DNA from 4 places in the Pseudomonas alkylphenolica genome. Region 3 is predicted to be linked to each of the others. Evidence: riboswitches for the same ligand, from Rfam matches in the RefSeq annotation. Region 3 holds a riboswitch; each other region holds the start of a gene.

Region 1 (4,947 bases), 840 kb from region 3:
TCAGGAAGGTGTACTTGCGCCCGATCATGTCGCCCAGACGCCCGAACACAATGGCGCCGAAGGGGCGTACGGCAAAGGCGAGGAGGGCGAAGATGAACGAGGTGGTTTCGTTGACACCGGCGAAGAAGTGCTTGGCGATGATCGCCGCGAGCGAGCCGTAGAGGTAGAAGTCGTACCATTCGAAAACGGTACCCAGGGACGATGCGAAGATAACCTTGCGCTCCTCCTTGGTGATCCCGCGGTTGGGTGTACTGCCGCTGGAGGTGGTGTCGATGGCCGCCATGGGTGTTCTCCGTGTCGTTCTTGTAGGCCGGAGTACCCACGCGCGCTACCGCACCCTGGCCCTGGCCCTGGGGGTGGCGGTCTGGCACTGCTGCAAGGCTTCTTGAAGCATAATCATGTTTTCCCGGTTATCCACTTGGCTTGCTGCGGTGGGAGCGGGCTTGCCCCGCGATGCAATGTGACTGAACAACCGCAATCGCGGGGCAAACCCGCTCCCACAACAAGCCCGCTCCCACCGGGCAATGTCAGAAGCTGTAATCCAGCGTCGCGAAGTACGAGCGCGGCTCACCCATCAACCACTGTTCGCCACTGTGGGCGGTGGCGGCGTAGCGGCGGTCCAGCAGGTTGTTCAACTGCAGGCCCAGGCGTATATCCGGCAGTACCTGCCAGCCAAGGTTGGCATCGACCACGGTAAAACCGGGCACCGTCTGGGTGTTGGCGGTGTTGGCGTAGCGCTCATCGACATAGCGCAGGCCCATGCCGGCATCCACGCCATACCCCAGGCCTTTGTTCACCCACAGGTTGGCAGTGCGCCGCGGCACATTGCTCGGGCGGTTGCCTGCGCGCGACAGCGACTGGCCGCCCACGGTCTGCTCGAAATCGTCGTACTTGGCACGCACCACCGAGGCGTTGGCCGAGACCTGCCACTGGTTGGCCAGGGCCAGTTCCAGGGTCGCTTCCAGGCCGTCGGAAGTCTGCTGCCCGGCCTGCTGTTTCTGGTGGGTGACCGGGTCGTCGACCAGCAGCTTCTTCTTGACGATGTGATAGGCCGCCAGGGTCCATTCGCCACGGCCGTCCCAGAACAGTTGCTTGAGGCCGAACTCGGTCTGCCTCGCTTCGCTCAGGTCGAAGTTCTGCTGGCTGGGGCTGAGGGTGACCAGGTCGCTGACACCATCTTCACTGGTGGAGTACTGGCCATACAGCGACAGTTCATCGGTCACCGCAAACACCAGCCCGGCACGCCAGTTGCCACCGTTGAGGCTGCGGTCGGTGCGGCTGTTGTCGACCAGGTTGTCACGGTCGATGTGGTTCTGGTCGCGGCGAACGCCGGTCACCAGCGACCAGCGTTCAGACAGCTGGGTGCGGTTTTCGGCGAACAGGGCAAAGGTGCGAGTGGTGCTCTGGGATTGCGGGCGGGTCGGGCTGTTGCTGTGAAAGTAGCCTGGCGCCGGGTTCCACGGATCGATGAAGTCGCCGCCGATATCGTTGTACGGTGAGTTGCTGTTGATGCCGAAGCGGATGCGGTTGTACTCGGCGCCGACCACGGTCTTGCTGGCCAGGCCGAACAGCGTGTGATCGAAGGTAAAGCTCTGGCGATCGCCGACCTGCTCCTGGTCGTGTTTGATCTCCAGGTAGCTGCCGCGCTGCAGCTGCCCCTGCGCGCTGTCCCAGGTGTAGTCTTCGGCATTGCGCCAGTGCCGGCGGCTCTTGATGTAGTACAGCTGGTTGCTGGCGCTGATCGAGTCGCTGAGGGTCCAGTCGGTGTTCAGGCGGGTCCACTCGTCGTGGTAGCGCTGCACGTCATCACGCACGTTGTAGTTCTTCTTGCGCAGACTGTCGCGGTAGTGGCCGTCAATCAGCGGTGTGCCGAAGTAGTTCATCGGCTCGGCGTCGCCACGTTCGTGGGCCAGGGTGAAGCTCAGCTCGTCGCTGGCGTCAAAACGCAGGGCGGCGCTCATGGCCAGGTTTTTCGAGTCGCCGCGATCCACCCAGCCGTTGCTTTGCTGGCGGTTGAGGGTCACCCGGTAGCTCAGGCGCTCGCTCAGCGAACCGCCGCTGTCCAGGCCCAGTTGCTGACGGTCATAAGAGCCGTAGCCCAGGCGCAGCTGGTTGTGAATCTCACCGGCGAAGGGCTTCTTCGGGATCACGTTGATCACCGCGCCGGTCGCGCCTTCGCCATAGAGCACCGAAGCCGGGCCGCGGATGATGTCGATGCGCTCGACCATCCACGGGTCGACCGGAAAGGTCTGGGTGCCGGCACCGGTGTACATCCGCGAGCCGTCGAACAGAGTCATCACCGAGCCGTGGCCTTCAAAGCCACGGGCCGAGAGGGCGGTGTTGCCGTTGCCCGGGGTGGCCACCGAGGTGATGCCCGGTGAACGGCTGACGGCATCTTGAACCGTGCGGTTGTTGCGCCCTTCGATTACCTCGGCACTGATGCTGCTGGTGCTCGCCGGGGTGTCCATGGCGCTGAGGTTCAAGCGCGAACCGGCCGGCAATGGCGTGGCCAGGCTGATGGGGTCGTTGTCGCTGCTGCTGGTGATGGCCGTTGAGGGCAGGGCCAGGGTGCCGGTTTCAGCGGCGTAGGTTGGCAAGGAGAATGCCAGGCAAGGCGCCAGGGCATTGGCCGCCAGGGTTTGAAGCTTGGAGTAACGGGACATGTCGTTCCACAATCTGCTGGAAGAATGAATCCCGGAGGGAACAACGCATGGAGGAATTGCGCGCGCAGGCGCCCGCAAACCGGCCTGCGCCCGCCCACCGCGGGGTTGCCAAACGAAGCTTCAGGCCGGTCTCCGGGCTTGCGAGGGTCATGAAGGCCTTCACCTTCCCATGCCAGGGCACAGTGGTGTTTCGAAGGCTTCGCTCGCTTACCGTTGCGGGGGCAGCGCCGGACTAGTCACCTTGAGTGACGCACCGGCTTCCCGTTTCACCCTGCGCACGGCGGCGCAGGACACCTGAAACTGGCGCGCATCTGAACATTGAAAGTCTTTGCCGTCAATGCGTTGTAAAAGCTTCGCGGGGCAAGCCCGCTCCCACCTGGACTCTTGCAGCCTCGGTGGGAGCGGGCTTGCCCCGCGATAATCAACGCCCGCGCTTACGCGAAACTACCGCCTCGATGTTCTTGCGCCCGATCAGCATGGGTTGCTGTTGCTGTGGTTGCTCCAGCCATTTGTACATCACCAGGCAATCGACCAGCCCCAGGCGCGCATGCCGATAAGCCCGCGGCAAGCGTCCGACCACCTCGAAACCGAGCTTCTGCCACAAGGCCACCGCCACCTCATTGCTCGACACCACCAAGTTGAACTGCATGGCCAGAAAACCCTGTTCGCGGGCCAGGCGTTGCGAGTGCTCGCACATCAACCGGGCGACACCACGCCCACGTGCGGCGTCGCAAACCATGTAGCCGCAATTGCTCACATGATTGCCCGGGCCGGCGGCATTGGCCTTGAGGAAGTAGGAACCGAGCAGCTCGCCATCCTCTTCGGCCACCAGGGTGTGCAGCGGTGCTTCCAGCCACAGCTGACGCGCCTGCTCCTGGCTCAGGGCCGGGTCGAAGGCATAGGTTTCGCGGGCAGCGACAATGGCCTGGAAGGTCGGCCAGAAGCGGTCGAAGTCGGCGACGGTCATGGGGCGGATGTTGATCATGGCGGTTCCTGGCAAGGTGAACCGCGAGTCTGAAAGCGTTGGTGCCGGCATGCAACTGTTTGTGCATGCCGGCACGTCTGCAGCCTAGCTGCCGGCCTTGCCCAGCGAGATCAGCTCGCGGGTCTTGGCGTCCAGGTGGTTGGTCATGGCCCCGGCGCCACACCGCCGTTCCCACCGGGTGCGCTTCAGATATAGATGAACAGCAATACCAACGCCGCCACCACTGCCCACTTCTCCAGGTAGTAACGGGTGCGGTTACGCTTCTTCAGCGCCTTGCCGCGTGCGCGGATTTTGTAGATACGGGTGAACAGGCGGTTGATGCCGCCAGTCTTGTCACCGGCATCGTTGGGCGCGGCGGCTGCGGCCATGACGCTGCGGCTGAACCAGCGGTTGAAGGCGCTGGCCCAGCGGTATTTGAGCGGGCGCTCGACGTCGCAGAACAGGATGATGCGGTTGTGGTCGGTCTGGTTGGAGGCGTAGTGGATGTAGGTCTCGTCGAAAATCACCCCTTCGCCGTCGCGCCAGGCGTAGTTTTCGCCGTCTACGCAGATGTAGCAGGCGTCGTCGTTCGGCGTGTCCAGGCCCAGGTGGTAGCGGTAGGAGCCGGCATACGGGTCGCGATGGCGGACCAGTTTCGAGCCCGGTGGCAGGGTGGCGAACATCGCCGCTTTGACGCTGCCGATGCCTTGCAGCAATTCGGTGGTGCGCGGGCAGAGTTTCATCGCCGAGGGGTGACTTTCGCCGTACCACTTCAGGTAGAAACGCTTCCAGCCGCTCTTGAAGAAGGAGTTGAAACCGACGTCGTCGTAGTTTTGCGAGCTTTTGATTTCACCGACATGCAGCAGTTGCTGGGCTTCGGCGCGGATTTCCTGCCAGTTGTCCTGCAGCGGCTTGAGTTCGGGGAAGGATTCGACCGGCAGGTAGGGCTTGGCCGGGAGCTTGGAGAACAGGTAGAGGAACACGTTCACCGGAGCGAGGAAGCTTGAGTGGTCACCCAGCTGGCGGCTGATTTTGTGCCTGACGCGTCCGCGAAAATGGACGTAGGTAATTGAAAAAGCAAACAGCAGAACAAGGAAGATTTTCATGGGCGGATACTTGTCGATGTGGCGATGCGCCATGGCATGAGCCAGCCAGCATAAACAATCACAACCGGGGTTTGTACTAAATGTTACCGGGTCGGTGCCCGACATTAGTCATAGGCGCAAAGGTTTGCTTGGGGATTATGTGAGCTTTTTCGCGGGGCAAGCCCGCTCCCACAGGGGGAGGCAATTGCTGTGGGAGCGGGCTTGCCCCGCGATA
Region 2 (4,947 bases), 1.6 Mb from region 3:
AATCGCAGACCGGCAACCATCATCCGCCCGTTGCGGAACATCGGGTCCTGCTCCGGCTCGCCCCAACGCTCGCGCACGGCGTCCTGATTGGCCTGGGGCAAGGCGGCAAAGGCGGCACGATAATCTTCCAGCGCCATGCTTTGCAGGCAGGGGCGCTGGTCCAGGCTGTCCAGATCATTGCTGACGCCGCCGAGCAGTGCCTGGATCAGCGCCGTGCCGCTGTCGGGCAAGGCGCTCAGCGGATAGCCTTGCGCTTGCAGGGCACGAAGGATGTTCAAGGCTGCCGCTGGCGTATCCAGGCCGACGCCGTTGCCGATGCGCCCGTCACGGGTCGGGTAGTTAGCCAGGATCAAGGCGACGCGCTTGTCCTGGTTGGACAACTGCGCCAGTGCGCACCAGCGCCGCGCCAGTTCAGCGACAAAGTCCATACGCTCGGCATGCGGGCGATAACAGACCACATCCGACTGGCTGCGCTCGCTGCGCCAGGCCAGGTCCTTGAAGCTGATCGGCCGGGTAATGATGCGCCCGTCCAGCTCCGGCAAGACGATGTGCATGGCCAGGTCACGGGCGCCCAGGCCTTGCTCGCTGGCCTGCCAGCCCGGCTCGTTGTCCTGGGCGCAGATCGCTTGCAGCACCGGGATATCCCGGCGAAACGGGCGCAAGTGCGGTTGCTCGGGGCTGGACTGGGCAAAGCCGGTGGTATTGATGATCAATGCGGCGTCGACCTGATCGAGCCAGTCTTCGACCTGACTCAGGCAACCGGCCTCTTTAAGGCTGGCCACTGCAATTGGCAAAGGGTTGAGCCCGGCCAGTTGCAAGCGCTCGCAAAAGGTATCGATAAAGGCCGTGTTAGCCGCCTGCAGGTGCGAACGATAGAACAGGATCGGCACCACCGGCTGTTCAACCTGCCACTCGCCAAACCAGTCCGCCAGTTCGGCACTGGCTTTGCGCGGGTGATACACCGCCGTGCGTGGCAGCTGTTGCGGCTCGCTCCAGGGGTAATCGCGCTGCAGCCACTGGCTGGCCAGGCAATTGAACAGGTTCAGGGCATTGGCCTTGCCACCCTGGCGCAAGAAGTGCCAGAGCCGCTCGGCCTGCTCTGCCGACACGGTACTGAGGCTGGTAAGTTCCGGATCGGGGCGATCATCACCCGGCACCAGGATCAGCTGCACGCCACGGGCTGCCAGCTCCAGCAGTTGCTCGACACCGTAGCGCCAATAGCCGACGCCACCGTGCAACGACACCAGAATCACCTTGGCATGACGCAATACCTCGTCGACATACAGGTCGACCGAGGCATGGTTTTGCACCTGCATCGGGTTGGCCAGACGCAGGCTGGGGAAATCCTCGGGCAGTTGCTGGGCGGTTTCGGCCAGCAGCGCCAGGTGTGAGTCACCGCTGCAGAGAATGACCAGCTCGGCCGGGGTCTGGCCGAGATCGGCAATACTGTCGTCCGGTACAAAACCACCGGGCTGGGTCCGCAGCAGGTGCATGGATCAGACGCTCAAGGCGGCGCGCAGGCCCGCTTCCAGTTGGGCCGCATCCAGTTCCTGGCCGATCAGCACCAGGCGCGTGGTGCGCGGCTCTTCACTGCGCCAGGCGCGGTCGAAGTGTTTGTCGAAGCGGGTGCCCACGCCCTGAATCAGCAAACGCATCGGCTTGCCGGGGATCGCCGCAAAGCCTTTGACCCGCAGGATGCCGTGTTGCACCACCAGTTGGGTCAGGGCGTCGAGCAGCAGGCTTTCGTCGGCTTCCGGCAGCTCGATGGAGATCGAGTCGAAGGCATCGTGGTCGTGATCGTCGTGGTCATCGCCGTCATGGTGCGAGTCGTGGTGAGTACGCCGGCCATCGATATGCGCTTCCGATTCGGCGCCCAGGCCCAGCAGCACTTCCAGTGGCAGACGGCCGCTGCTGGCTTCGATCACCTTGACGGCTGGCGGCAGCTCTTCCTGCACTTCGGCGCGAACCTTGGCCAGGTCATCGGCGGCAATCAGGTCAGCCTTGTTCAGCACCACCAGGTCGGCACTGGCCAACTGGTCGGCGAACAGTTCGTGCAGCGGCGACTCGTGATCCAGGTTCGGGTCGAGTTTGCGCTGGGCATCGACCTGGTCCGGGTAGGCGGCAAAGGTGCCTGCGGCCACGGCCGGGCTGTCGACCACAGTGATCACCGCGTCAACCGTGCAGGCGTTGCGGATCTCTGGCCACTGGAAGGCTTGCACCAGTGGCTTGGGCAGGGCCAGGCCGCTGGTTTCGATGAGGATGTGATCGAGATCGCCGCGACGGGCAACCAGCTCACGCATCACCGGGAAGAACTCTTCCTGCACGGTGCAGCACAGGCAGCCGTTGGCCAGTTCATAGACGCGGCCGCTGGCCTCTTCTTCAGTGCAACCGATGCTGCATTGCTTGAGGATCTCGCCGTCGATGCCCAGCTCGCCGAACTCGTTGACGATCACCGCAATGCGCCGCCCCTGAGCGTTGTCGAGCATATGCCGCAGCAGCGTGGTTTTACCCGAGCCGAGGAAGCCGGTAACGATGGTGACGGGGAGTTTGGCCAGTGTTTTCATGTCGATGCCCTTGGCAGGATGGCGGGCATGCGGGACGAGAGCCGCAGGCATCACTACCTGGGCGCGTTCGCCACCGGATCACCCCGCCCGGTTTATGTCGGAAACTGTTCGAGGCAGGTCTCCTGGCTGACGGTGTTCAGGCCTTAGGCCTGGCATTCGCTGCGCCTTCCCGCTAGCGCCTTCGACAGCGCTGACAGTGGCGTGGCAGTAAACATCACCGTTCACAGTTGCGGGGGCAGCCGCGGCTTGAACCGCGTTCCCTTCTTAGCTTCGGCACGCGCCGAAGAACCTCGAAAGCGCAAGGCTACGCATGCTTGGGAGGCGGGTCAACGTTTGTCGCATTATCGTTGTAACGACATTGTTTATTCATGCATTTTCCGCAGACACTCATTATTTAAAATTCTATTTGCAAGTTACTTCCTACAATTTAACACCCCATAACAACCCCTGCTCAACAGCCACAGAATAGTGACCTTAACCCGCAAACTTACATCTTCTTACAAAAACCGAATTGATAAATAAAAACAACAAAGAAACCATGAGCCAACAACAGGAAGAGCCAACCACACCAGAAAGGAACTCTTGCATGATCGGCCACCATCAAAGTCCGCTGCGAGCTTTTTCCTCAAACGCCAAAAGCGTGTTCGCAACATGAGTTCCAGCACTGCAATACGGTATTCGGACGAAAGCGCACTGTATGAACTTTCCGAATCACTAAATAGCCACCACTACGCCAGCAGCGCTCATTATCCAGCGTCTCGTGCGACACGCGTAGCGTGTCTCCTCCACCAAGCTGTATGGTCAGCTTGATGGGATTTCCGGGAGGAAATCGAATACTTGGGTATCCATCCCCAAGAAACAAAACCGCCCAGAAGTTCATTGCCTTCAAGAACTTACCGCTGCGGCGGATGGCAAAACCCAAGGTCGTTCAGCTCTCGGTAGCACGACCGCAAAACCAGCAGCATCCGGTTTTGGAGAGCCCTCTACATACCAACCCAAGCGGGGGATTCGACCCCCGCAGGGGTCTCCTCCTGCTCATTTTGAATCAGGAGGCATCTACTTTCCGACCAACGGCTATCTTGCTGTCTTGGTTCGGTCTTCCAGGAGACATGAGCGAAAGCTCTGTCTGTCATTGTCCAACTGCCGCCTCTATGGAGCAGTAGCGGACTCGTTGTGCGACCAACGGTAGCCTACGACGGCATGCATCACTGGCAACGGTGGTGTGTGAAGCCCGTCAGACAACGTAGCCCCCATATGGGTGCATCTCTTCCGCGAGGAGGAATGCAGAGACTCGGAGCAGTACCGGGTTGAGGCGCTAGGCTGGCTGGTACGGCCAACACAAGTGAATCGCTGATAAACACCGTAAGGATAACCATGCCAAAACTGCTGTTAGGCATGAACCAAAATGGTACGAGGTTGGATATCCCTGTGGGATGTGGGGGTACGTCGCCATCATAACCTCCGGTGAAAAGGCGGGGCCTAACCCAGTCGTGTGACAGACAGGGAACGTGGTAAGCCCGTATAACTGCCCTTAGGGCAGGTGGACCGTAAGGAACACTGTTAGTTATGCGGGTATGGGATCGCAGAAAAAGCGAATGCCAGACCGTAATAGTCTGGATAGAGGTTGAAACATCACCTCACGGGAAACCGGGCAGACTTCTGCGTGGTCTTTCGTCGCAATTACACTGACAGGAAGCTGTCTCATTAACCCTTGGGTCCATGACCCTTGCTTTTCCGCCCTGGCGGGGTGCACTCGACCCCACCAGGGGTAGTAGTACGTGCACTCCTCTCCATGGGTGGATTCAACAATGAGAGGAAAGCAGCATGATAGCGCTCAAGCATCAATGCTCGGAGTCTGCGCTTTCCAGCGAGCCGCAACAGTGGCACGACGTCGATTGGCGTCGAGTTCAGCGGAACGTTCGGGAAATGCAGCTGCGAATTGCGAAGGCTTGTCGGGAAAGCAAATGGCGCAAGGTTAAGTCCCTGCAACGGATGCTTACCCGCTCAAAGTCGGCCAGATACTTGGCTGTACGGAGAGTCACGGAAAATCAGGGAAGCCGCACGGCGGGAGTCGATAGGCAACTCTGGGATACACCCAACGCAAAATGGAATGCGGTTGATCAATTGAAGACGCGGGGATACAAGGCTCGGCCATTACGGCGTGTCTACATCCCGAAATCGGATGGACGGGAACGCCCTTTGGGCATACCGACCATGACGGATAGGGCCATGCAAGCGCTGTATATGCTGGCCCTATCTCCCATCGCCGAAACCCGAGGAGATCCGAACAGCTACGGCTTCAGGATCGAACGCTGTACGGCGGATGCGATGGCGCAGTTGTTCTTGTGCCTATCCAAGCGGGCCTCGGCTTGCTGGGTATTGG
Region 3 (4,947 bases):
CTGGACCGGGCCCAGGCAGAGAATCGCCAGCGGCTTGGCACCGGCCGGCATTCCCAGCAACTGCGCCAGCGCCAGGGGCTCGAACAGCGATACCCAGCCCATGCCCAGGCCTTCGGCACGCGCTGCCAGCCAGAGGTTCTGGATCGCGCATGACAACGAGGCGAGGTCCATCTCCGGCAAGGTGCGACGGCCGAAAATGTGCTTGTCGCGGTCATCCATCAACGCCGCCACCAGCACTTCGGCGCAATCGCTGATGCCTTCGACCTTGAGCTTCATGAATTCGTCCGAGCGCTCACCCAGTGCCTCAGCGGTGCGCACTCGCTCGGCTTCCACCAGGCCCTGGATACGCTGGCGCAGGTCGCGGTCGGTGATGCGGATAAAGCGCCATGGCTGCATCAGGCCGACGCTGGGCGCCTGATGCGCCGCTTCGAGCAGACGCGCAAGCAGCTCCGGCGCTACTTCGCCCTTGATGAAGTGCCGCATGTCGCGGCGCTCGCCGATGGCCCGGTAAACGGCAGCGCGCTCGGCGTCTGTAAAAGCCTGGTCGCTCATGGTGCCAACAGCGCCGCCGCCGCGTGCGGGTTGGAGGCAAAGTAGAAATGCACGTAGGACGCCGTCAGCCGGCCACAGCGATAGACCGCTTCGGCGCCACGGCCGCCATTGGGGCTGTGGCCACGGGCAATCGGCTCGAGCGAGGTAGTGGTCAGCGAGTGGTGATAGGTATGGCCGCGCAAGGTCCCTTCCGGCAGCTCCACCGCCTGCAGCGCCAGGGCTGCGAGGCGCTTCTGCATCACCGCTTCGCCTTCCAGCAAACCCAGCAACTCGGCACGCTCACCCGCAACATCGGTCAAGGCCTCAAGCAGGTAGAGCATGCCGCCACATTCGGCCAGCACTGGCTTGCCTGCCTGATGATGGCTGCGGATCGCGGCGAGCATCGCGGTGTTGGCAGCCAATGCCTGGTGATGCAGTTCCGGATAGCCACCCGGCAGGTACAGGCTGTCTGCCTGCGGTAGCGTGTGGTCATGCAGTGGCGAAAAGAAGCTCAGCTCGGCGCCCATGGCCCGCAGCAGGTCAAGGTTGGCGCCATAAGTGAAGGCAAAGGCCTCATCCCGCGCCACGGCGATGGTCACGCCATCGAGCAAGGGCTCGATAACCTCGACAGTCGGCGCCGCGAACGCCACCGCCGGCGGCAGAGACGACTCACAACTGGCGCCGAGGGCTGCGGCTGCGGCGTCCAGGCGAACATCCAGATCATTGAGCTCACTGGCCTGGACCAGGCCCAGATGGCGGCTGGGCAATTCAATCCCGGTTTCCCGCGACAGGCCGCCGTACCAGCGCAGTCCTTCGGTAAGGCTGCCTTCAAGCAACTGGGCGTGACGCAAAGTGCCGACACGGTTGGCCAGTACCCCGGCAAACGGCAGGTCGGGCTGATAGCGCGCCAACCCCAGGGCCAGGGCGCCGAAGGTCTGGGCCATGGCGGTACCGTCGATCACCGCCAGCACCGGCACATTGAAATGGCGGGCAAGGTCGGCGCTCGACGGCGTACCGTCGAACAGACCCATAACCCCTTCGATCAGGATCAGATCGGCATCGCTGGCCGCTTCCCACAGCAGCCGGCGGCTTTCCTGCTCACCGACCATCCACAGGTCCAGCTGGTACACCGGCGCACCGCTGGCCCGTTCGAGAATCATCGGGTCAAGGAAGTCCGGGCCGCACTTGAACACCCGCACCTTACGCCCGAGGTTGCGGTGCAGCCGCGCCAGGGCAGCGGTCACCGTAGTCTTGCCCTGGCCTGAAGCCGGGGCGGCAATCAGCACCGCCGGGCAGTGGCGCGTGTCACTCATAGTTCAACGCCCTTCTGGGCACGGATACCGGCCTGAAAAGCGTGCTTGATCATGCCCATCTCGGTGACGGTGTCGGCCAGTTCGATCATTTCATCCTTGGCGCCCCGACCGGTGACGATCACGTGCTGCATCGGCGGACGCGCCTGCAGGTCGCTGAGCACCTGTTCGAGGTCAAGGTAGCCATGCTTGAGAGCGATATTCAGCTCGTCGAGCACCACGAAGGTGATCGTCGGATCCTGCAGCAACTGGCGCGAAACGGCCCAGGCCGCTTCGGCTGCGGCGATGTCACGCTGGCGGTCCTGAGTTTCCCAGGTGAAGCCTTCGCCCATCACGTGATAGCGCACCTGCTCGGGGAAACGCCGGAAGAACAGCTCTTCGCCAGTGCTGTTGCGGCCCTTGATGAACTGCACCACGCCGCATTGCATACCATGGCCCATGGCCCGGGCGAGCATGCCGAAGGCCGAGCTGCTCTTGCCCTTGCCGTTACCGCTGAGCACCAGCAGCAGGCCGCATTCGTTAGGGGCGTTGGCAATACGCTCGTCGATTACCGCCTTCTTCCGCTGCATACGGGCCAGGTGGCGTTCGTCACGCTCGGTGGATTCAGTCATCGAAGTCTCCGCAAACCACTGTCAGCCAACCTGCAACGCGCTTGGCAGCACAGGGCTGCACAGCGTTCGCGGCAAAGAGATGGCAACAGATCAATGGATAAGGCAGACGGAAAAACGCGCAGGGCTGCGGCACAGGCCGAAGAAACCGCGCATCACCCTCCGTGATGCCGTTGACTGTTACAGGCCGGTCTCCGGGCTTGTGAGCGGGGTCATCAACACCCGGGGTCGCGCGCCTTCCCGGGTGCGATCACCCAGTGGCCATGCGCGGCCTTGACTCACCTACCGTTGCGGGGGCAGCGCCGGACTCGCACGCAATTGCGCACCCACCGGCTTCCCTGTTTCACCCTGCCAGACCACAGCCCACAGAGCACCTGAAACAAGTCGCGAAGGTTAGAGGGTTGCACCCGGAGCGTCAATGAAAGGCGCAGTACTGGCCTGGATCAATGGCGCCTTTGTCATCTTGTGCCACCCTGATATCAGTGATATCAAATAGCCACAATCTGGCTGTCTCGATTACAACGATAAAGGAGAGAGCGGCATGCAAGGCCTGATCATCAATAACCCGCGCCTGGAATTCCTGCGTCCGGCCCTGGAACGCTGGGTCGAGTGCATCGACCGCTGCAACCAGACCCTGGGCGACGGCGAGGCCCCTTACTGGCACGGCGCCCAAGCGAACCTCGGCGTACTCTCGGCTGCGGCCTGGCAAGCAGAGCTGATCACCTTGCAACATCACCAGAGCAAGAAGCAGCGTGACGAAGGTGAGCGTGAAGGTTACTGCGACCTGTACATCGCCAACCGTGAAGAAGCCGCCTACCTGCAAGGCAGCCAGCGCTGGCCACGCATCGCCCGCCTGGACCTGAACAACGCCCTGCAGGAGACCGTATCTGCCGCCCGCCAGGTGGCTGCACCCAGCCAGCTAAAAGTCGCCGCGCTGTTCGCCAGCCCCTGGAAAGCCGGGCAGCATGCCAGCCCCGAAGAACTCCAGGACCTGGTTGGCGACCTGCAAAAGCACACCGCCTGTGCCATTGCCTGGTACTTCCCCTATGCCTACCGCAAACTGCACAACGAGGCCGGGCAGTACCATCCGGGGGTTGCGCTGCTGCTCAAGCAGGCATGATCAATCGCGGGGCAAGCCCGCTCCCACAATACTGAGCAAACCTGTGGGAGCCGGCTTGCCCCGCGATCAGCTTGGTAAACTCAACGCTTACGACAAAGCGTCAAGCCATCCCCTATGGGCAACATCGACAGATCCACCCGCGGATCGTCCTTGAGCCCCAGGTTCAACGCCTGTATTGCCCGGGTATCTTCACTGTCGGGCTGCGCCTGCAGCACCCGCCCGCTCCACAGGGTGTTGTCGAACAACACCAGCCCACCCGTACGCAGCAAGCGCAGGGCCTCTTCCAGATACTGCGGGTAGTTGGCCTTGTCGGCATCGATGAACATCAGGTCGTAACGACCTGACGGCAATGTCGCCAGCGTCTGCAAGGCAGGCGCCAGGCGCAACTCGATACGTTCTGCCACGCCGGCCTCCCGCCAATAGCGCCAGGCAATCGCGTTGTAACTACCTTCAAGATCGCAGCACAACAACTGCCCCTGCTCCATGGCCTGAGCCATGCACAGTGCGCTGTATCCGGTGAAGGTACCGACCTCGATCACCCGCTGCGCGCCGATCAGGCGCACCAGCAGCGCCAGCAACTGCCCTTGTTCCGGCGCCACCTGCCAGCGCGCCTCGGGCAAGGCCTGGGTTTGCGTGCGCAAGCGCGCAAGCAACGGTGTCTCGCGAAGAGAAACCGCTTGCAGGTAGTGGTAGAGAGCATCGTCGAGGTAGAGCGTTTGTGCCGTCATCGCCTACCTCGCAAGGTCAGGGGTTGCGCGCCAGGTGGGTCGGCGCCAGCACCCGCTTGGCATTGAGATAGGTTTTGTTCCAGTAGCTGTTGGACAGGTAGTCCAGACGCACGGTTCCGCCCGCAGACGGGGCATGCACGAAACGGCCTTCGCCGACGTAGATGCCGGCGTGGCTGACCTGCGAGCCGCCATTGGTGGCAAAGAACACCAGGTCCCCGGACTGCAGGGCGCCACGGTCGATAGTCGGCGCACGCACGCCAATCATTTCACGGGTGGTGCGCGGCAGGGCGATACCGGCGGCATCGCGATAGACGTAACCGATCAAGCCACTGCAATCAAAACCCGAGTCCGGTGTGTTGCCGCCCCAGCGATAGGGCGTACCGACCAGGCCCAAAGCACGGAACAGCACATCTTCGGCAACCGGAGAGAAATATACCTGAGGCGCCATGACGGCTGGCTCGACCACCTTGGGCGGGGTCGGGGCATGGCTGGAGCAGGCACCGAGCAGTGCCAGCAGGGAAAACAGAGCGAGGCGCGCCTTTATCGCCATGGTCAGAACATCCTGTCTGAAGCCGTCCGGAAACGAGGCCGGAAATAGGTGAGAATTTAGATTAGACGCTTTCTGTAAACACGCACGGCGACGCGCTTTT
Region 4 (4,947 bases), 1.6 Mb from region 3:
TGGCCAGTACCCGGCCGACCAGGATCAGTGCGGTACGGCGAAAACCCTTGGCCTGCACCTGCTGGACAATACCATCAAGGGTATCCAGCACCCAGTCCTGGTCCGGCCAGGTAGCGCGATGGACCACCGCAATCGGGCAGTCACCGCCGTAATGCGGGCGCAGTTCTTCGACGATCTTCTCCAGGTGCTTGACCCCCAGGTGAATCGCCAGGGTGCTGCGATGGCGGGCGAGGTCGGCCAGTTGCTCACCTGCGGGCATTGGCGATTTGTCGCCGTAGCGGGTGAGAATCACGGTCTGGGCGATGTCCGGCAGCGTCAGTTCGCAGCCGAGCAGGGCGGCGCTGGCGGCCACGGCGGTAACCCCCGGGATGATCTCGTAGGGAATACCCAGTTCGCGCAGGTAGCGGATCTGTTCACCGATGGCGCCGTATAGGCTGGGGTCGCCGCTGTGTACCCGGGCCACATCCTGGCCCCGCTCGTGCGCCTGCTTGATCGCCTCGATGATCTCGGCCAGATGCAGCTCGGCACTGTTGATGACTGTCTCGGCGCGATGCCCTTCGAGCACCGCCGCCGGTACCAGGGAGCCGGCATAGATGATTACCGGGCAGCGATGGATCAGACGCTGGCCCTTGACGGTGATCAGCTCGGGATCGCCGGGGCCGGCACCGATGAAATAGACGGTCATGCGGAGTCCTTGAAGAGAAAGCGCGGATTATCCGCCAAAGCCTGTGGTTGTAGCCAATGCCAGGCTGGCGTCGGCCAATAGGGTACGGGTAACGCGCAATTGTGCCGGGCCTGCGAGGTGCTCGGCCAGCGCCAGTGCCGCGCTTTCGGAGGCGCCATAGCAACCGCTGTGCTGGTAGGCGACGGCCGAGCGATGGCTCAGGCGCGGCTCGTAGGCGGCCAGTTGTGTGGCGCTGAAGAATAGCAGAGGCACCTTGAGGCGCCGGGCCAGTTGTTGCAGCCCGGGTTCGTCGTGCTTGAGGTCGATACTGGCAAGGCCCGCGACTGCGCTCAGCGGCAAGTCGTGGGCCTTGAGGGTCTGCTCCAGCAGGTGGCCCAGGGTGTCGGCGGGGCAACCCCGTCGGCAACCCAGGCCGACGAACAGGTGCATGTCAGGCCTGGTTCGGGCGACGGAACAACCAGGCACTGATCAGGCCCAGGGCCAGCCAGAACGCGGCGTTGGTCAGCAGGGAGGCGACCTTGAATTCGGCTTCCAGCGCCTCTGGGGCAAGCATTTCGTGCACTTCAGGTTGCGGTGCGCCAATCACATGAGGCACCACCAGCAGTACCACGCCCAGCGCTTTAAGCAGCCAGTTGTGGGCGAACACGATCAAGCCAAGCCCGACGGCGGTGGCTGCTGCGGTACCTACCCACCAGGCCTGGCGCTGGGCCAGATCGGCTGCAGCAGTACCTGGCAGTTCTGGTGGCAGGCCCAGAGTAGGCGCCAGGCAGAACACGGCAAAGCCACCCAGGCCCCACAGTGCGCCACTGACCACGCTGTTTGGCGCGCGCAGGGTATACAGCGCAGCGAGGATCAGGGCAAAGCCGACGGCGACCACCAGGTTACCACCCGTGGTCGACAGTACCCGTTGCCAGCCGTCTTCCGGTGCCCAGGCTTCGCTGTCGTGGTGGTGATCGGCAGCCACGCCAGGGGCATGTTCATGCGCTTCAACCGCAGGCGCTGCGCTTTCATAGGTTTCCGCCTGGAGAATCAGCGGCGCGACCCAGAAGCTTTGCAGCAGGGTCAACAGCAGGGCGGCCAGCAGGCCGGCAAACCCTGCGGTACTGGCAATACGCTTGATCATCGCAGGGCACTCAGTGGCAAGGGAAGGCGGCGCTGTGGCGGGTATCGTGGGCGGCATTGTGCACCGCTTCGATGTGCGAGAAACCGGCAAAGTAGACCAGGCACAGGCCCAGCAGCGAGGCACCGACGGCAACCAGCAGGCGCTGACTGAGGCTTGACGGGGTAACGGCGGAGTGACTGGCGGTACTGATAGGCATGGCGCTTTCCTCTTGGTGTTGTTCGGCAACAGGCAAGCGCAAGAAACCCCTGCACGGAACTCGCCCAGGGGTTGCAACAGCGCCCGCCCACCGCGGGTTTGTCAGGTTCAGCAGCGCATTCGCGCACTGTAAGTTGCGGGCCGGTCTCCGGGCTCGCGAGGGGTTGGCATTAACCGACCTGCAAGCATCACCTTCCCATGCCGCACTGGCACAGTGGATCTGACGCTTCACTCGCTTACCGTTGCGGGGGCAGCACCGGACTGACATGGCTTTAGAGTAAAGCACATGGTTCACCGGCTTCCCGTTTCACCCTGTGAAGGGCACCCGTAACAATCTGTGTAGGAGAGCATGGGCGCGGGACTTGAGTCAATCGACGACTAACGCATTGCTAGCAGAACGTACACGCCCAGCGCGATGAGAAAGGCGTAGTAGGGCTTGAGCCGCGTGCGGCTCAGTAGCCAGGCCAGGGCCACAGGCCAGATCCACAGCGTCGACGGGGTCTGCTGACTGGCCAGCGGATAAAGTGATCCCGCCAGCAGACTGATCAGCATCGCAACCGAGGTGTACTTGCCGAGGCGGTCGATGAAGGCGCGAACGCCGCTGGGCAGCCGCTCGATTTCCACCGCCAGCGGTAACAGCCGGCAGACGGCCGATATCAGCGCGCAGATCAGCACATACAGCCAGAACGTACTAGGTTCGGTCATAGGCATAACTCGCCACCATGGTAACGGCGAGGACCAGCATCAGACTGATCTGCCCCAGCCACAGCAGACTCGCGGCAGTGGTCAGCCCGGCGATCCATTGGGCGTGGAAGCTGTGGCGCTCGCGGGCCATCTTGCCCAGCGAGGCGCTGATGAAGATCGCGATCACTACGCTGACGTCATCCATCAGCGCACTGTCGGCCAGACTGGCGAAGCAATAACCGGCCATGGTGCCAAGTAGCGCGGCGGCGTACAGCGTGAAGCACACAGTGTTCGCGTAGGGGCGGCTGATCGGCTGCAGTTCCTTGCGTATCGACATGAGGGTGAAGGCCGCATTGGCCATCACCGCCAGTGCCGGAACGAACGCTGTTTTTGCACCTTTGAGGCTGGACTTCAGGCTCAGGGTGAAGATCAGAAACCGCAGATTGATACTCAGCGCCGATACCAGAACGCCAAACGCGTTCAACAGATGCGCAGGTGTCTCCAGCAAAGTGAGCTGCAGCGGCGAAGCCATCACCGTGCCGCTGAACACCACCATCGCCGGTAGATCCAGGCCATGGCGCCGCCCGAGCATGCCGATCAGGGTGAACGTCAGCGACAGCGAGAACACGAACGGCAACGCATCGCGGATGCCAGACGCAATCTCGCTGCGTGGCGCACGTTCGAGTCGTGCAGGCTCAACCGGCATGGATGTTTTGCTGAGCCCTGGCGAGCAGGTGTTGCATGCCAGCTTTGTAGGCCAAGGCCTTTTCCAGATAGTACGCGGTGGAAAAGCGCGGAATGAACTCTTCCACCACTGCCACACCGCGATAGCCGTTGAGCGCGAAGCGGTTCAATACATCGCTCAAGGGCAAATTGCCTTCGCCAATTGGCAAGTGCTGGTGGTGGGTGTCGTTGAGGTCGGCAATGTGCAGGTGGCGGGTGACCGGCGCCAGTGTCGCGATGGCCTCAAACAGGCTCTGTCCATAAGGCAGCAAGGAACATAAATGGGTTACATCTATGGTCACGTAGCAGCCGGTCTGCTGATGGAAGTACACATGCTCTTCGACGGTGAACACCGGAAACTTCGGACGCTGGCCCCCCATGTTTTCCAGACACAGCGCGATATCCCCTGTGTCACAACGCGCCGTGACCTGCTTGATGGCCTCGATCAGGTTCGTCATCAGCACGTCGTTGCCCAGCTGGTCCTTGTAGCCGGGATGAAATGTGACGCTGGTCGCGCCGGCTTGACGTGAAAAGTCCACCGCCGCGCTCAAGCAGTCCACTGCTTGTGCACGCTCATCCAGATCACTGGCGCAGAGGTTGTACTGACGCCCCCACCAACCGGCATGAACCGTCAGGGTGATCTCATTTTGCTCGGTAAACTGACGGATCTGCCGGGCCAGCGTCTGTCGTTCATCGTTGCTCAAGGACCAGAATACAGTTTCGGCGTCTTCACCGATTTCGAATTCGACCGCCTTGAAGTGCCTGGCCAGGTCGGTGATCGAGCCAAGAATGTCCGCTGGGTTGTCGTATACATTCGTGGAAAAGGAGATCTGCGGGAAATCCGCACTGATCGGGCCATCGATGTGATACAGGGTCTCTTTCGTGGTCATTGCGCCTGTCCTTGGGTGTTGAGCAATGGGTGGGAGATGGCAGCGTTGAAGGCTTTTCGGTCGTCATCGGCGCCACAGGCCAGCAATACATAACCGTGCCGGTCGCAAGAGCTGTGGATGGGCTGTCCAAACTTGTCGTGATTGAGCGACGCGTGCAGTGCAAACGGGTGTCGCAGCAAGTGCGCGTGCAGGTGTTGCGGGTCGGTTGCGTCATCCGCTTCGATGTGGCGGATCGCCATTTGCACGTATTGGCGTTCGGGCACGGGTAATGGGACGCCGGTCATTGCCGCGATGGTGCTAGCAGCAAGATGCACGCCTGTGGTTCGCCAGACCATTTCCCAAATCTGGTCGCCGCCGAAACGGGTCTGGGTTTCGATGAAGTGCAGGCGTTGACCGTCGATCTTGATCTCGGTGTGCGCCGGGCCCCAGCGGTTATCCATGCGATCGAGCAACCACAGCACCGCATCCTTGATCTGCGAACGGCGGGTGTCGTCCAGATCGGCGGGGAAATCATGTCCGGTTTCGACGTAACCCGGAGCACCACTGGTGTGCTTGCGGGTGATGCCGAGAATCTGGTGCTGGCCGTTCAGGCTCAGGGACTCAACGCTGTATTCATCGCCGCTGGCGAACGCTTCGATCAGGTTGTG

The links. A riboswitch is a leader RNA that binds a small molecule or an ion and turns the genes downstream of it on or off. The one in region 3 is predicted to bind cobalamin.
Region 1: linked by a shared signal. The riboswitch ahead of PSAKL28_RS10460 (TonB-dependent receptor) and the one ahead of cobO (cob(I)yrinic acid a,c-diamide adenosyltransferase) in region 3 are both predicted to bind cobalamin.
Region 2: linked by a shared signal. The riboswitch ahead of cobW (cobalamin biosynthesis protein CobW) and the one ahead of cobO (cob(I)yrinic acid a,c-diamide adenosyltransferase) in region 3 are both predicted to bind cobalamin.
Region 4: linked by a shared signal. The riboswitch ahead of PSAKL28_RS13780 (CbtB domain-containing protein) and the one ahead of cobO (cob(I)yrinic acid a,c-diamide adenosyltransferase) in region 3 are both predicted to bind cobalamin.

What each region holds. Positions count from the first base shown of each region.
Region 1 is NZ_CP009048.1:2,246,668-2,251,614, forward strand. It holds gene PSAKL28_RS10455 (MFS transporter) at 1-283, opposite strand, end outside; gene PSAKL28_RS10460 (TonB-dependent receptor) at 528-2,663, opposite strand; cobalamin riboswitch at 2,770-2,976, opposite strand; gene PSAKL28_RS10470 (GNAT family N-acetyltransferase) at 3,085-3,648, opposite strand; gene lpxO (lipid A hydroxylase LpxO) at 3,834-4,733, opposite strand.
Region 2 is NZ_CP009048.1:3,030,465-3,035,411, forward strand. It holds gene cobN (cobaltochelatase subunit CobN) at 1-1,493, opposite strand, end outside; gene cobW (cobalamin biosynthesis protein CobW) at 1,497-2,564, opposite strand; cobalamin riboswitch at 2,660-2,872, opposite strand; gene ltrA (group II intron reverse transcriptase/maturase) at 4,389-4,947, shown strand, end outside.
Region 3 is NZ_CP009048.1:1,409,562-1,414,508, reverse strand. It holds gene bluB (5,6-dimethylbenzimidazole synthase) at 1-552, opposite strand, end outside; gene PSAKL28_RS06580 (cobyrinic acid a,c-diamide synthase CobB) at 549-1,844, opposite strand; gene cobO (cob(I)yrinic acid a,c-diamide adenosyltransferase) at 1,841-2,452, opposite strand; cobalamin riboswitch at 2,618-2,842, opposite strand; gene PSAKL28_RS06570 (hypothetical protein) at 2,991-3,569, shown strand; gene PSAKL28_RS06565 (O-methyltransferase) at 3,650-4,297, opposite strand; gene PSAKL28_RS06560 (C40 family peptidase) at 4,314-4,847, opposite strand.
Region 4 is NZ_CP009048.1:3,040,326-3,045,272, reverse strand. It holds gene cobM (precorrin-4 C(11)-methyltransferase) at 1-685, opposite strand, end outside; gene PSAKL28_RS13790 (cobalamin biosynthesis protein) at 713-1,114, opposite strand; gene PSAKL28_RS13785 (CbtA family protein) at 1,116-1,808, opposite strand; gene PSAKL28_RS13780 (CbtB domain-containing protein) at 1,819-2,004, opposite strand; cobalamin riboswitch at 2,126-2,347, opposite strand; gene PSAKL28_RS13775 (hypothetical protein) at 2,382-2,708, opposite strand; gene PSAKL28_RS13770 (AzlC family ABC transporter permease) at 2,695-3,393, opposite strand; gene PSAKL28_RS13765 (sugar phosphate isomerase/epimerase family protein) at 3,383-4,300, opposite strand; gene PSAKL28_RS26510 (ATP-grasp domain-containing protein) at 4,297-4,947, opposite strand, start outside.